2 regions of the Brevundimonas sp. GW821-FHT10A07 genome follow, and region 1 is predicted to be linked to the other one. Evidence: riboswitches for the same ligand, from Rfam matches in the RefSeq annotation. Region 1 holds a riboswitch; the other holds the start of a gene.
What was found. A riboswitch is a leader RNA that binds a small molecule or an ion and turns the genes downstream of it on or off. The one in region 1 is predicted to bind manganese.
Positions count from the first base shown of each region.

Region 2: another riboswitch for manganese. It lies ahead of AC07NC_RS16845 (TMEM165/GDT1 family protein); the one in region 1 lies ahead of AC07NC_RS15900 (manganese efflux pump MntP).

Region 1 is NZ_JBWKNX010000022.1:63,386-67,801, reverse strand. Features, by position in the region: gene AC07NC_RS15910 (acyltransferase family protein) at 237-1,361, shown strand; gene AC07NC_RS15905 (DUF305 domain-containing protein) at 1,569-2,069, shown strand; gene AC07NC_RS15900 (manganese efflux pump MntP) at 2,715-3,287, opposite strand; yybP-ykoY riboswitch at 3,293-3,457, opposite strand; gene AC07NC_RS15895 (metal/formaldehyde-sensitive transcriptional repressor) at 3,510-3,785, shown strand; gene dmeF (CDF family Co(II)/Ni(II) efflux transporter DmeF) at 3,797-4,416, shown strand, end outside.
Region 2 is NZ_JBWKNX010000026.1:11,061-15,476, forward strand. Features, by position in the region: gene AC07NC_RS16840 (acetyl-CoA hydrolase/transferase family protein) at 1-942, shown strand, start outside; yybP-ykoY riboswitch at 998-1,114, shown strand; gene AC07NC_RS16845 (TMEM165/GDT1 family protein) at 1,214-1,777, shown strand; gene AC07NC_RS16850 (PQQ-dependent sugar dehydrogenase) at 1,830-3,140, shown strand; gene AC07NC_RS16855 (GDP-mannose pyrophosphatase) at 3,156-3,737, opposite strand; gene AC07NC_RS16860 (argininosuccinate synthase) at 3,763-4,416, opposite strand, start outside.

The DNA.
Region 1 (4,416 bases):
GCCGTGTCCGGCGACGTCCTCTAGGGGTTTACGCATCGCGCGCGCCGATCCCTCGCGACAGACGGCGCGCCGAGGCAGGGGCTAGAGCCGTGAAGGCCTTCGGTTTGGGCCTGCCCCAAAGCCGGCGCGCCTGACTCCCTGGCGATCCCGGCGATCCCGGCGAGGGATGATCGCGACCGACGCGTAACCCAATTAGGCGGACAGTCCGGTCCCGTCCGACCCTGGGACCATCGCGCATGACGTCCGTTTCGCCCACCCGCGAGGGCTACCCCACTGACCTGCGAGCCCTCACCAGTCTGAGGGCCTTCCTGGCGATCGGCGTGGTGTTGTTCCACTACCAGCTCCAGTGGGATCCCGCCCTGGGCTTCAGCCCGATCATCGAGCGGTCCCGGCTGGCGGTGGACGCCTTCTTCATGCTGTCCGGGTTCATCCTGGCTCATGTCTACGGCCCGTCCTTCGCAGCCGGAACCTTCAGCTACCGGCGCTTCATCGTCGCCCGCATCGCCCGGCTTTACCCCCTGCACCTGGCGGTGCTGGGCGGAGTCCTGGTCATGGTAATCGTCGCCCGGGCCGCCGGGGTCCAGTACGACCCGACCACCTACACTCTCGAGGGGTTCGTCAAAACCTTGCTGCTCGTCCAGGCCTGGTTTCCGAGCCTTGTCGGCTACAACTGGAGCGGTCCGTCCTGGTCGCTTTCGGCCGAATGGTTCGCCTATCTGCTCTTCCCTGCCTATGCGCTGATCGCGATGAAGTTGAAGACCCGCCCCTGGGCCTTGCTGTTGCTGGGCGCGCTCGGCTTCATCGTGATCGACGCCGTCTATGGCCAGATGTTCGGCAAGGTGCTGCCGCGTGCCGAGGACGACATGGGCATCCTGCGCATCCTTCCAGAGTTTCTGATCGGCATGGCGCTCTATGGACTGGGCCGTCGATGGCGGTGGTCGCGAGGCGTCGCCATTGACGCCAGTGTGATTGCCACCCTGTGCCTGCTGCTGGCCATGCAGTTTAGTCTCGACGACCGGTTAGTGGTCGCCCTCGCCGCGCCCCTGATTCTGACATGGTCCATGCTGGCCAGAGCCGCGGGAGACGGCCCCTTGTCAGCCCCCCTCGCGACTTTCTCGGGTGAGGCCTCCTTCGCCCTCTACCTGGTCCACATGCCGCTGCTGGTGGCCTACAAGGGCGTCGCATCAGAGCTTCGCGGGATCGACAGCGGCTTCTACATGTCTCCCCTGGAACTGGCGGGCCTGTTCGTGGTCACCGTCGCCGCCGCCGCCGCGCTGCATCTGGGTGTGGAAAAACCTGGTCGCCGCTGGATCCGGCGACGCTTCGAAGGCCGGACACCTCCCCCGTGCGGGACCGTCTGACGCCCTTTCGCCGGGTGCGCCTCGTGCACCCTCGTCTCTGACCTGGCGAGTCAGCGCGACCCGGAACGACAGGTGCATTACGTCTTCGAGGTCGAATTCCCTCACCGACAGTCGTTGAATTCGTCCGTCCGGCCGATCTTTTTCCACCCCGGCAACCCTCGGGATTACGACCCGTTTCGGCCGGACTTGAAGGAACGGAGGTTTGTCATGAACACCAAGACCTATTTGCGCTTCGGCGCGATGATCGCGACATCCACACTCGTCATGTTCGGATTGATGTATCTGAACACCTACCAGCTGGACCACGCACGGTTCAGCGAGACCCGGGCCTGGATGGCGCTGGTGATGGGCGCGGTCATGGCCGTCATCATGCTGCTCTTCATGCTCAAGATGTACACGGACAAGCGTCTGAACCTGGCCATCATCGGCGCAGCCGTCCTGGTGTTCGCCGGATCGCTCTGGCTCGTCCGCAGTCAGGAGACGGTCAACGACGTCGACTATATGCGCGCGATGATCCCGCATCACTCGATCGCCATCCTGACGAGTGAACGCGCCCATATCCGCGACCCGCGGGTGCGCGAACTCGCCGACGGCATCATCGAGGCGCAAAAGCGTGAGATCGCCGAGATGGACGCGCTCATCGCCGACCTCGAACGCAATCCCACACCCTCCACGGCACCCGACCTACCCGCCTACACTGAGCGCTGATCAGGATCTTCGATCGGGAGTTACCCACGCCCGCGTCGTCGAATGATCCGTCGAAAGGCCCGGCTGCCCTGGGTTCATTCCTCAATCGCGCAGCTGATGTCACGGCCTTCGGGGAACGCCACTTCCCGTCGCTCTCGCGCGTCCTTGTCTTGCCTGGGACCGGTCCTTCGTGCCGTCCAGGTCATCTCGGTCTCAAAACGCGCGTGGCCCAGGCTGCCGGTGCCGACCGCGCGCTCGCCCGCCGGACCGGCGGGCCTGTCGTCCCCACTGATCCGCCTCCCCTGGATCTGCTCTTTGCAAGGGCCGTGGACCGAAAGGGTGTGGTTGTCGACCGAGCGCCAGTGTTTCGGCCTGACAGGTCCGCGGCCTCCACTACGGGGGACGATGACAGCTTGTTGAGTTGCGGCAACCTCCCCGACGGCGTCTCTCCGATGCTCGGGCAGGAGGGCTGTCGTGATCAAGCCGACGGACATTGAGACCGACCTCTCAGGGCGTCGACAGGATGAGATCGCCCGCGTCGCCAGGGAACTGGCGGGGTACGGCTTCTATGTCATGGACGCGCTGTTGCCCGACGACATCCGCGCCAGACCCATTCCCTCGCGAACTCCGGCTCCGCCCGGGCGCGAAGCCCGGGCCGGAGGCCGCCTAGGCGCCGAGGACGCCCAGGTGCTCGAGCAGGATGGTCAGGCCGAGCGTGACGAGGGCGAGACCCCCTAACAGCTCAACCGCCTTGCCAAAGCGCCGGCCGACCATACGACCGACCACCATGCCGATGGTCGCGAGCAGGAAGGTCGTGAGCCCGATCGAGGCGGCGATGATCCAGATATTGGCCCCGATGAAGGCCAGGCCGACCCCGACGGCAGCGGCGTCGATACTGGTCCCGACCGCCGTCACGATCAGCCCCCAGGGTCCGGAACGGCGCGGCTCGTCGCACGCATCCCCCGGTCGGAAACGGGTCGCTTCCCGGATCATCCTGCCGCCCACGGCGGCCAGCAGGCCGAAGGCGATCCAGTGATCGATCTTCTCGACCAGACCCGCGGCGACCATGCCGAGCCCCCAGCCGATCAAGGGCGTGATGGCTTCGATGACACCGAACACCAGACCCGCCTTGACCGCGCCGGGCAGGGTCGGACGGTGCGACGCGCCGCGACCGACCGCCGCTGCGAAAGCATCGGTGGACATGCTGAGTGACAGGACAGCGATGGCAAGGGGAGTCATGACGGGCATCCACCGGGCGACGAACAGCGCTTCCCTCCCCGGCCGGTGCGGTGGTGGGACGCGCTGGTCTCGCCAGGCGGTGGTTCCGCTGGTCGGACCACGCGTCGAAACGCGAGTGTGTTGATCCGACCCCGGCGATCAGATGCCGGAAGCTACTCCCCAACAGGAAGCGCCTTCTAACCACCCTCGCGCGTTCCGGCAAGATACTATAGGGGAGTACCCATGGCCCACACCTCCACCAACAAGGAGAAGCTCGTCGCCCGCGTCCGCCGCATCGCCGGCCAGCTCGGCGCGATCGAGCGCGCGATCGAGGCGGAGGCCGGCTGTTCGCAAATCCTGCAGCAGGCCGCCGCCGCCCGCGGCGCCATGAGCGGATTGCTGGAAGAGCTGATCGAAGATCATCTTCGTCACCACGTCGCCGATCCCGGGCTGAGCGAGGCGGATCGCCAAAACGGCGCTGACGAACTGAGCCTCCTCATCCGCCGCTATTCCAGGTGAAGACCCGCGACATGAACCCGACCGAGTTCGACTATCTGACCCACGATCATCATTTCCTCAGCCGGTCGCACGATGAGAGTGCGCGGCGGACGTTGTGGGTCGTCGGCCTGACCGCCGTCATGATGGTCGGGGAGATCATCGCCGGCATGGTCTATGGCTCGATGGCCCTGCTGGCCGACGGTTTCCACATGGCCACCCATGCCGGCGCCCTGGCCGTGGCGGCCGGGGCCTATGCCTATGCCAAGCGCCATTCGGCCAACCGGCGCTTCAGCTTCGGGACCGGCAAGGTGGGCGACCTCGCCGGCTTCGCCTCGGCCTTGGTGCTGGGCATCGTCGCGCTCGGGATCGCCGGAGAGTCCATCGCGCGCCTGTTCGATCCGCGCTCGGTCGCCTTCGGTCAGGCCACGCTCGTCGCCGTTCTCGGTCTGGGGGTCAACCTGGTCAGCGCCCTGCTGCTGGCCGGGGGCGGTCATCATCATCATCATGGCCATCACGACCACGGCCACCATGGTCATGACCATGATGACGATCACCATGATGATCATCACTCCGGGCACAGCGCCCATCGCGACAACAACCTGCGCTCAGCCTATTTCCACGTCCTGGCCGACGCCCTGACGTCGGTGCTGGC
Region 2 (4,416 bases), on a different contig from region 1:
GATGCGCTGGTCTGCACCGTCTCGCCGATGGATGCGGACGGATTCTTCTCCTTCGGGACCAACACGGACTACGCCAAGCCGGTGTCGGAAACGGCCCGGACCATCGTGGTCGAAGTCAATCCGCACATGCCGCGCGTGTTCGGCGACTGCACCGTCCATGTCTCCAGGATCGCCGGGATCGTGGAACACGCCGCCCCCCTGCTGGTCGTGCCCAGGGCCGAGCCCCAGCCGGCCGACCTCGCCATCGGCCGGATCATCGCCGATCTGGTCGAGGACGGGGCGACGCTGCAGATGGGGATCGGCGCCCTGCCCAACGCCGTCTGCGACGCCCTGAAGGACCACCGCGACCTGGGGGTCCATACAGAAATGCTGACGCCGGGCCTGGTCGAACTGATGCAGGCCGGCGTCGCCAACCACGCCCGCAAGACCCTGCACCCCGGGGTCGGGGTCTTCGCCTTCTCGATGGGCGACCAGAACACCTATGACTTCCTGGACGGCAACCGCGGGCTTGAGGCCCATCCCGTCTCCTATGTGAACGACCCGGCGGTGATCGCCCACAATGCGAAGATGGTCTCGGTCAACGCCACGCTTCAGATCGACCTGAGCGGCGCCTGCTGTTCAGAGTTCCTGAACGGCCGCCAGTTCACCGCCTCGGGCGGACAGCTGGACTTCGTACGCGGCGCCTATGGGTCCGAGGGCGGCAAGTCGATCATCGCCTGCCATGCGACGGCGGCCAGGGGGACCTGTTCGCGCATCGTCGCCCGGCTGGACGGCCCGGTCACCACGCCCCGGAACGACGTCCACATCATCGTCACCGAACACGGCTGGACCAACCTGAAAGGCAAGTCGACCAGCGAGCGGGCCCGCGCCCTGATCGCCCTGGCCGCGCCCGAGTTCCGCGACGACCTGACGGCCGAGGCTGGGCGGCAGGGTCTGATCTGAGGCAAATCTTGCGAGTCGTTATCGACTTTTCATTTCCGGCGGCGCGTCCTAAACCCCGGCCCGTCATCGGGGAGTAGCCGCCCGCAACAATCAGCGGGGCTCGCGTCAACATGCTTCCTCTCCCGGAGAGGATGGCGCGGGAACGGTCCGGGACCCTCTTGGGGTCCGGATCACGGCAAGACCGGCGGCTTTCGCAGGGATGTCCACGCGGGGCCCGGCTGCGAACGCCACAGGTCCGTCCGCCGAGGCTCCCGCGCACACAGGTTCCTTCTTGGAAGCCTTTCTGATCTCGACCGGCCTGGTCTCCATCGCGGAGATCGGGGACAAGACCATGTTGTTGTCCATCGTCATGGCGGCGACCTGGCGACGGCCCACGCCCATCATCCTGGGCATTCTCGCCGCCACCCTGCTGAACCACGCCTTCGCGGCCCTGGCCGGCACGGTTCTGGCCCATTTCATCACCGGCGACTGGATGCGCTGGATCGTCGGCGTCGCCTTCCTGGGCTTCGCCGCCTGGGCCCTGATCCCCGATACCTTGGACGAACAGAAGGGCGAGGTTCAGCGCGGCTTCTGGGCCATCTTCTGGACCACCGCCTCGGCCTTCTTCCTGATTGAGATGGGCGACAAGACCCAGGTCGCCACCGCCATGCTCGCCGCCCGGTTCGAGAACCTGCCGCTGGTCGTGGCCGGATCGACCCTGGGCATGATGCTGGTCAACGGCCCCGCCGTCCTGCTGGGGGAAAAGGCGGCGAAGACCTTGCCCCTGAAATGGATCCGCCTGGCCGCCGCTGTGGGTTTCGCCGCGACGGGGTTGTGGATCCTGTTCGCCACATAGGAAGCCCCGCCCGAGGCTCGCAATCTGTCCGGCCTGGCCTTACCAAGAAGCCATGCGCCGTCACATCCGCCCCCTGCTTACGCTCCTCGCGCTCGCCCTGCTCAGCCTTCCGGCCGGCGCCAAAGCCGCCTCGCGCGCCTATGCCGTGGACGGCGACTGCGGCGGGCGGCCCGCGACCACGGTGCGGATGGCGCCGGGCTATTGCCTGGGCCTGATCTGGCAGGGCGCGGGGACTGACGGACCCCGCATGCCGCGCGGCCTGCTGCCCCTGCCCGGCGGAGACTGGCTCGTCACCGACCTGGGCGGGTGGGAGGCGGGACGCGGCGCCGTCTGGCGGCTGTCGTTCGGCGCCGACGGGACGGCGCGCTGGCGCAGGCTCGCCCAGGGGCTGTCCATGCCGCACACGGTAGCGCGGGGCCCGAACGGACGGATCTATGTGTCCGAGATGAACCGCATCCTGACCCTGGACCCCGATGCGGCCGATCCGGCGGCGACGGTGCGGACCGTGATCGGCGACCTGCCGGACAACCGGCTGCACGACAATCGCCACCCCCTGTCCAGCTTCGTCTTCGACGGCGACGGCGCTCTGCTGGTCAATGTCGGGGCGCCCAGCGACCGTTGCCTGGACGCGCGGGGTCGGCCGCGCACTGACGCCAAGGGCGCCTGCGCCGAAAGCGCCCGAACCGCCCAGGTGCGCCGCCACGCCTATCTGGGCGACGGCCGGTGGGCGCAGGACAGCACCGTCTTCGCCTCGGGCCTGCGCAACTCCATCGCCCTGGTGCGGCATCGGTCGGGCACGATCCTTCAGGGCGAGAACTCCGTCGATCTGACCACGCCCGACCATCCGTATGACGAGATCAACGTCCTGCGTCAGGGCGGCCATTACGGCTGGCCCTATTGCGTGGACCTGACGACGCCCCTGCCGGGCTGGAGCGCGGCCCAGGCCCGCTGCGACCGGCGCGACCGGCCGGTCGCCCTCTTGCCGCCGCACGCCGCGCCGCTGGACCTGATCTATTACCAAGGGGCGATGTTCCCCGAACTGCGCGGCCGGCTGTTGATGAGCTGGCACGGCTATCGTCGCGCCGCTGGACGGATCGTGGCGGCCGAGACCGACGCGCAAGGCCGCCCTCTGACCGACATCGGCGGACGTTACGCCATCTACCCGCGCGGCGCCCTGCCCTATCCGGCCGGGGCGCCCAGCGTGCGCGGCAAGGTGCTGACGCCGGGTTGGGACGCGGTCGCGGGTCGCCAGCCGCGCGGCTCGCCGGTGGTTCTGGCGGTCGCCGCCGACGGATCGATCTGGGTCACGGACGACCGCAGCCGGGCGATCCTCAGGATCGCCCGGTCGGAGATCGCCGACTAGGCCGGAACGGCGCGCCTACGCCCGCAGCGTCAAAGCCAGATGCTGCAACAGCATGATGGTCTTGGCGTCGCGGATGCGGCCGTCGGCGATCATGGCCAGGGCCTCGTCCAGCGTGGGCTCCAGCACCTCGATGTCCTCGCCCTCGTCCGGATGACCGCCGCCGTCGCCGATCTTCATCGACGGATCGTACTCGGCGACGAAGAAGTGCAGGATTTCGGTGACGGAGCCGGGGCTCATGAACGCCTCGAACACCTTGCGGACCGCGCCGAGACGATAACCCAGCTCCTCCTCGACCTCGGCGCGGATCCGCACCTCGGGCTCGGCGTCGTCCAGCAGGCCGGCCGCCGCCTCGATCAGCAGGTCGTCGTAACCGTTCAGATAGGCCGGCAACCGGAACTGCCGCACCAGCAGCACGGTGCGCGCCGCCGGATTATAGGGCAGCAGCACCGCCCCATTGCCCCGGTCGTAATGTTCCCGCTCCTGGGTCTGCCAGCGTCCGTCGCGCCGTTTCCAGTCGAACCGGGTCGTCTTCAGCACATACCAGTTGTCCGAGAGAAGCCGGGTCTCGTGGATCCTGAGACGGTCCTTGACGGTCATCGGCTTGCCTCGGGCGGGTCTGGCGCTAGGCCTTGCGCGCGTCGCGCTTGGCCAGCACCCGCAGGCGCAGCGCATTCAGCTTGATGAAGCCGGCCGCGTCCTTGTGGTCATAGGCCTGGACGCCTTCCTCGAAGGTGACGAGGTCCTGGTCGTACAGGCTGTAGGGGCTCTCGCGGCCGATGACCGAGACATTGCCCTTGTACAGCTTGACCTTGACCGTGCCCGAGACCTTTTCCTGGCTCTTGTCGATGGCGGCCTGCAGCATCTCGCGCTCGGGCGAGAACCAGAAGCCGTTGTAGATCAGCTCGGCGTATTTCGGCATCAGCTGGTCCTTCAGGTGCATGGAACCCCCGTCCAGGGTGATGCTCTCGATGCCGCGGTGGGCCGCGATCAGGATGGTCCCGCCGGGGGTCTCATAGACGCCGCGCGACTTCATGCCGACGAAACGGTTCTCGACCAGGTCCAGACGGCCGATGCCGTTGTCGTGGCCGTACTGGTTCAGGGCGGTCAGGATCGTGGCCGGCGACATGGCCTCGCCATTGATCGAGACGGCGTCGCCCTTCTCAAAGCCGATCTCGATGACGGTCGCCACATCCGGCGCGTCCTCGGGCGAGATGGTGCGCTGGTGGACGAACTCGGGGGCCTCGACCGCCGGGTCTTCCAGCACCTTGCCCTCGGA